Regions from separate parts of the Rhodococcus sp. MT28 genome, predicted to be linked through region 1. Evidence: riboswitches for the same ligand, from Rfam matches in the RefSeq annotation. Region 1 holds a riboswitch; each other region holds the start of a gene.
The links. Region 1 has a riboswitch for cobalamin ahead of AC1Q6C_RS28990 (FecCD family ABC transporter permease). Riboswitches for the same ligand answer to the same signal wherever they lie in the genome.
Positions count from the first base shown of each region.

Region 2: another riboswitch for cobalamin. It lies ahead of AC1Q6C_RS23205 (CbtB domain-containing protein); the one in region 1 lies ahead of AC1Q6C_RS28990 (FecCD family ABC transporter permease).
Region 3: another riboswitch for cobalamin. It lies ahead of AC1Q6C_RS15785 (cobaltochelatase subunit CobN); the one in region 1 lies ahead of AC1Q6C_RS28990 (FecCD family ABC transporter permease).

Region 1 is NZ_JBXAFD010000012.1:60,564-62,822, forward strand. It holds gene AC1Q6C_RS28985 (ABC transporter ATP-binding protein) at 1-76, opposite strand, end outside; gene AC1Q6C_RS28990 (FecCD family ABC transporter permease) at 73-1,080, opposite strand; cobalamin riboswitch at 1,198-1,333, opposite strand; gene AC1Q6C_RS28995 (TetR/AcrR family transcriptional regulator) at 1,350-1,958, opposite strand; gene AC1Q6C_RS29000 (alpha/beta hydrolase) at 2,011-2,259, shown strand, end outside.
Region 2 is NZ_JBXAFD010000006.1:150,870-153,128, reverse strand. It holds gene AC1Q6C_RS23220 (HIT family protein) at 1-48, shown strand, start outside; gene AC1Q6C_RS23215 (alpha/beta fold hydrolase) at 33-770, opposite strand; gene mhuD (mycobilin-forming heme oxygenase MhuD) at 816-1,124, shown strand; cobalamin riboswitch at 1,213-1,351, shown strand; gene AC1Q6C_RS23205 (CbtB domain-containing protein) at 1,377-1,571, shown strand; gene AC1Q6C_RS23200 (CbtA family protein) at 1,562-2,259, shown strand, end outside.
Region 3 is NZ_JBXAFD010000003.1:690,345-692,603, forward strand. It holds gene AC1Q6C_RS15785 (cobaltochelatase subunit CobN) at 1-937, opposite strand, end outside; cobalamin riboswitch at 977-1,109, opposite strand; gene cobG (precorrin-3B synthase) at 1,161-2,259, shown strand, end outside.

The DNA of each region.
Region 1 (2,259 bases):
CGCCTTTGACGATGGTTCGACGGTCGATGCGGACAACTACTCCGGACGCGGTCAGCGCCAGGGCTCGGGCGCTCACGAACTGCCACCGAATCGGTAGCGCCGACGGCCGAGAAGCAGGAGAAACAGCGGGGCCCCGATCACCCCGGTCACCACGCTCAGCGGGATCTCGGTCGGCCGCAACGAGGTCCGCGCCACGACGTCGACCCACACCAGGAAGGACGCGCCGATCAGTGCTGCCGCCGGTAACACCACTCGATGTCTGGCTCCGACGAGCATGCGTGTGACGTGCGGTATGACCAAGCCTACGAAGGCAATCGCGCCGGACACTGCAACCATCGTGCCGACCAACGCTGCCAGCACGCCGAACAGCACGTTTCGCAGGGTTCGGACGGGAATACCGAGCGAAGCCGCGACGTCCGGTCCGGCCGCCAGCGCATCCAGCCAACCGTGCAGGGCGAACACCGCTGCCGTCAGCAGGAACACAACGATGACCGGCGCCCACAACTTGTCCCAGGATGCCCCGGCCAAACTTCCCAGGAGCCAGAACAATACGGACTGCGCGGCCTGGGAATCATTGGTACGCAGCACCAGAAAACTCGCGATCGCCGACAGGGCGGATGCGGTAACGGTGCCGGTCAGAACCAATCGCAGTGGAGTGATACCGCCTTGCAGCGTCGCGATGGTGAAGACGAGAATCGCAGCTCCCAACGCCCCGATCATCGCGCCGAAACTGAGCGCCCACACTCCCGCGCCGGCGAACAGTCCGGTGGTGATGACGGCGGTGGCACCGACACTCGCGCCGGACGACACTCCCAGCAGGTGGGGATCGGCAAGAGCGTTACGGACGAGGGTTTGCACCACCGCGCCGGCGACGGCAAGACCAGCGCCGACGGCCAGACCGAGCAGTACCCGAGGTGCTCTGATCCCCCACACGATCGCAAGTTCGGAACGCGTGACGGGTGGGCCTCCGAAGCGCGAGTGCACCACGTCCACCACAGTGGACACGGGGAGCATCTCGGATCCGAATGCCAACGCGCACACAGCAGAGAGCACGGCGACGACCAGCAGAGCGGGCAGCACGATACCCGGACTGAGCCGTCCTCGAGGCGCACCAGCCTTCGGCGAAGGCAGGTGGGTAGGTGGAGACAGAGCTCCGCCAACAGCATTCATGGTGTGACCGATCCATCCTCGTGGCATGACACAACGTCAACGAGGGTGGTATCTGGCTACGGTCGACGCAGGGACGACCTCACAGTGGCGGGACCGCGCCGGAATTGCACCGACTTCCCATTACCTCGATGATGACGTCAGAACCATAACGGACTGTGGTCACCATTCTCGACACCGGATCAAGGTTGCGACCCGATCATCGATCTCGCGTGCCGTACGACGGCTTCCGTTCGCACTCGAAGTTCTTCGGGTGAATCCGATTCCAGCACAACCCGATGCACCTGACTGTCCACGGCAGTCACGGTCAGCCGCGACGTCAACAACGCATCCTCCGCACTGAAACCGTAGCTCTGGAGGTACTCCGAAAAGCCGAGTACCAGTTGACGATTCATTCCTTCGACCTGCTCGATGAGCTCATGCGTACGCGGAACCTGATCGTAGAGCAGGTGAAAGAACTCTCGCGGCTTACTGTTCACTTCGACCGCGCACTCCACCAACATCCTCACGGCCTCGTCCGGGGTGAGCTCACGCTCGACGATGTCGGCAAGGCAGAGCGCAAAACTCTCCCGCGCAGCACTCACGTGACGGTTCGCCAACTCCGAGAGGATCTCGTACTTGTCGCCGAAATACTGGTAGAGCGAGCCCACCGACACCCCTGCTTCGTCAGCGATCCGGTTGGTGGTCGCTGCCATGGCTTCCGAAGCGAAAACGCGAGTAGCTGCCTCCAGGATCGCGTCGTAGGTAGCCCTCGAGCGCTGCTGGGAGGGCCTTTTCCGCCGAGTCGACACGGTCCTCCGATGCGAGTTGTCAGCCGCGACGCCGATACCGAGAATTGTGTAGGTGACCAGCGCCGATTACTCGAAGTTTATGCCCGACCGGTACACCGACCACATGCCGGCGCCGACCCCGACGTGGTGGGAGTGGAACGGCAACACCGTCCACGTCGCACGGGCCGTGGTTCCAGACGCGCCGGTTCGTGTTCTCGGCATCCACGGCGCCGGCGGCTACTCGGGCGCGTTGTGGCCGTTCGCCGGGATCGGCGTGAAACTCGGAGCCGAAGTCCTCTTCCCTGATCTTCCGCTGTACGGC
Region 2 (2,259 bases), on a different contig from region 1:
GAGCTGGAGCAGGTGGGCGCGTCGATCCGAAGTCAGCTCACGGTCTGAAGGAATTCCGTCACCACTTCGCGATAGCGCTGCGGTTGATCGTCGTGGACCAGGTGGCCTGCATCGGCAATACATACGTACCGAGTTCCCGGCCTCTCGGCCATCTCTCGCATCTGTCCCTCGGGGGTGATGGTGAACTCTCCCTCGATCAGCAAGGTCGGCACCTCGATCGCCTTCCACTGATCCCAGAAATGCCTCGTGCCCCACTCCTCCGAGATGTCGCGGAAGGTCGACACGTCGCCGTGCAGGTACCACCCGTCGTCGCGGCGGTCGAAAGAGTCGAGAAAGTACTGGCCGGCGACGGGGCCGAAGAATTCCTTCATCGCCTCCTCGGAAGCAAACGGCTGCGGCCACGCCGAGATCATCTGCGCCCAGTCCGCAGCGGTGCGTCCACGAAAGTCCGGGGCCATGTCTTCGAGGACCAGCGCACAAACCTTTTCGGGATGCGCGGCGGCGAAGCACCACGCATGCAGAGCCCCCATCGAATGACCGATCACGATCATCGGCTCCTCGATGGACGCAACCGCCGATGTCAGGTCCTCGACGAATGCCTCGGTAGTCAGTGCCGCTGGCGCCGGCCTGCCGTGACCGGCAGCGTCAAAGGTGTAGACGTGGCCGAACTCGCGGATCCACGGCACCTGGCGTCGCCACGTTCGGGAGCTGCCCATGAGGCCGTGCAACAACAGAATCGGTTGTCCCGTTCCACCTTCGTCATGCAACACGAGTGTCACGGTACGCGGTGAAGGTGCGCGGGTAATGTCGCTTGCATGGCAGTCGTGAAGATCAATGCAATCGAGGTCCCCGAGGGCGCCGGCCCCGAACTGGAGAAGCGCTTCGCAGCACGCGCTCACGCAGTCGAGAACTCCCCGGGCTTTCTCGGATTCCAACTCCTCCGCCCCACCGCCGGTGAGAGCCGCTACTTCGTGGTGACTCAGTGGGAGTCCGAGCAGGCGTTCGCCGATTGGCGTGACGGCCCCGCCCGTGAAGCCCATTCCGGCGAGCGCGCGAAGCCCGTCGCTTCGGGTGCGTCGTTGCTCGAATTCGAAGTTGTCCTGGACGTCGCCGCAAAGAGCTGATCTCGAGCGATTGTGCCTGCCTTGGCGGGCACAATCGACGGTCATCTCGGCTTCACGCGTTGACACGGTGCGGGCTGTAGTGCAAAAGTTCGCATGTAAACGCGATGGTCCGACAGGAATCCGGTGAAAGCCCGGAGCGGTCGCGCCACTGTAATTCGAGGTGAAGTGCCTTTTTCGGCACGACAATTTCGACAGCCAGACACTTCGGCCATCGCATGGACCTAGGGGACGCGAAAATCCCAGGAGGCTTCGATGGCTCTCGCCTATTCTCCCGATACGTCGATCGATTCGACTCGTCTTGCTTTCCTCGCCGCTGCAGTAGTTCTGTTCGCGATGCTGGCTCTCTACCTGGTCGGATTCGACCAGGGCGCTATCTCTCGCACCGGCATGTACATGCATGAATTGATGCACGACGGTCGACACTTGATGGGCCTGCCGTGCCACTAGCCGACAATTTCACGAAGCTTCTCATTCGTGGTTTGTTGGCTGGTCTGATCGCAGGCATCCTTGCCGGCGGAGTTGCATTCGTGCTGGGTGAACCGCACGTCAACGCTGCCATTGCGATCGAAGAAGCCAACAGCGCCACCGGTGAGGTTTCCGGCGAAGCCGCTGGGCATTCGCACGGTGACGAAGAAGAACCACTGGTGAGCCGCGACGGGCAGCGCGCCGGGCTGTTCCTGGGCACGGCGCTTGCCGGACTGGCACTCGGGGCGATCTTCTCGGTCGTTGCCAATTACGCTCGACGACTCACCGGAATGTCCGGGCCTTTGTTGGCGATCACCATCGCCGTCGGTGGTTGGCTGGCTATCGAGGCTGTCCCCTTTTTCAAGTACCCGGCCAATCCGCCGGCCGTCGGAGATCCCGACACCATCAACCAGCGCACACTGCTGTGGCTGGCCGCCGTGATTCTCGGGCTGCTGTCCGTCACCGCGGCAGCAGCGGCGGCAAAGGCAGTTTCCGGGCACGAGTTCCTCAGCGTGCGCATCGCTGCTCCGGTGGCTGCGTTCCTGGTGATCGTCGCGATCGGTTACGTCTCGCTTCCCGGCATCAACGAGGTGGGCGAGGACTTCCCGGCAACTCTGCTGTGGGAGTTCCGACTTTCCTCGCTCGCTACGCAGGCGACGCTCTGGCTCGT
Region 3 (2,259 bases), on a different contig from region 1:
GCTCGACGTCGGGGACGTACGTGGACAGTCCGTCGGAGTCGATTTCCTTGAAGGAGAACGGGACGGTAATGATGCGGCCGTCGAATTCCGGCACCGCGACCTGGGTCGCGACGTCGAGAGGCGACAGTCCGTCGTCGTTCTCGTCCCAGGTGGCGCGGCTACTGGTCAGGCACAGGCCCTGCAGGATGGGGACGTCGAGCGCAGCGAGTGCGGCGACATCCCAGGCTTCGTCGTCGCCACCGGCGGACGCGGTCGCGGGCTTCGTGCCACCGGCAGCAAGAACTGTCACGACCATGGCGTCGGCGCGGCGGAGCGTGCTCAGAAGTTCGGCTTCTGCGGTTCGCAGAGATGCGCAGTAGATCGGCAGCGCGGTGCCACCGGCCTCGGCGACCGCGTCGCACAACGCCTGGATGTACCGGGTGTTTCCGGCCAAATGCTGGGCGCGGTAGTACAGAACTGCGATGACCGGACCGCTCGCCGAGTCGAGATCGGGCGCGAAATCAGCGATGCCCCAGGAAGGCAGGTGGGCCGGCGGTTCGAACCCGTGGCCGGTGAGCAGGACGGTGTCGGACAGGAAGTGGTGCAGCTGTGCCAGATTCTGTGCGCCACCCTCGGCCAGGTAGTTGTGAGCCTCGGCAGCGACACCGGCGGAAACCGTCGAGCACTCCATGAGGTCGGCGTCCGGCGCGTGCTCGCCGCCGAGAACGACTACGGGGAGTCCGGAGGCGAGGACCATGTCCAGGCCGTCTTCCCAGCTGCGACGGCTACCGAGGATACGAACGATCACGAGGTCGACGCCGTCGAGCAAGGGCGGCAAGTCCTCCGAGACCAGCAAGCGTGAGGGGTTGGCCCAGCGATAGGAGACGCCGTCGCCGGCTTCCTGGCTGGCGCGGGCGCTCAGCAGATCGGTGTCGGACGTGGAGAGCAGAAGAATCACGGGTGAAGCCTTCCTGGGGTTTCGCGCCCCGTGGCACAGATCTGTCATCGACGGCGGTTGAGGGTCTGACTCGTGTTTCCGAGCGGAAACACGTCCCGCTCGAGCAACACTCACAGTGGCGCGACCGCACCGGACTCTCACCGGTTTCCTCAACTGCCGTCACTGGTGGTGGTGATGCTACCGGTCCGCAGAAGGCACTCATGACAGGTCGTACCCTGGAGCCATGCCCACGGACCGTTCACAGCCAGACGCGTGCCCGGGTGCACTGCAAGTTCACCACGCCGCCGACGGCGCACTGGCACGCGTGCGCCTACCCGGCGGACTCCTCACCCCGGTCCAATTGCAGACGCTCGCCGACGCAGCGCGCGATCTCGGCAACGGGCAGATGGAACTCACCTCGAGGGGCAACGTACAACTGCGCTCGGTCTCGGACCCCGAAGCCTTCGCGGCGCGTATCGCTTCGGCCGGTCTGCTGCCGTCCGCGACGCACGAACGAGTGCGCAACATCCTCGCGTCCCCACTGTCCGGCCGTATCGGGGGCGTCGCCGACATTCGTGAACTGGTCCACCGTCTCGATTCGGCGATCCAAGCGGATCAAGCATTGGCAGATCTGCCAGGGCGAACCCTGTTCACCCTCGACGACGGGCGCGGAGACATCACCGGGCTACGGGGCGATTTCGGACTCCATGCGCGCAGCGCCACCGAGCATTCACTGGTGCTCGCCGGTCACCACACCACTCATCTCGTCCAGGCGGACGACGCCGTCGAATTGCTCCTCGAGGCGGCTCGATCATTCCTCGACGTCCGCGACAAGCACTGGCGCCTGGCCGAGGTTCCGGACGGAATCGAACGCACCCTCGAGCAGCTGGGTCTGAGCGCCGAGTCCACCGGTGCTGCGGACCTCACGCCGGATGCACGGCCTACTATCGGCTGGCTCGAGCAGCGCGACGGGACCGTAGCTCTGGGCGGCGGCCTGCGATTCGGACTGCTCGACGCTCGGCTGGCCGAGTTCCTCGCAGCCGTCGACAAGCCCGTCGTCGTGACACCGTGGCGATCGGTGCATATCTTCGACCTCGACGAATGGGCAGCCGAGCAGGTAGTCCGGGTGCTGGCACCCATGGGGTTGATCTTCGACGAGAACTCACCGTGGCTCGAGGTCACCGCCTGCACCGGAAGTCCGGGATGCGAGAAGTCGCTCGCCGATGTGCGCGCCGACGCGATCACCGCCGTCGAGCAGGCAGAACTTCCCGTTGTCGGGCGCCAGCACTGGGCCGGGTGCGACCGCAGTTGTGGACGTCCCCGCGGGGACGTAGCGGATGTGA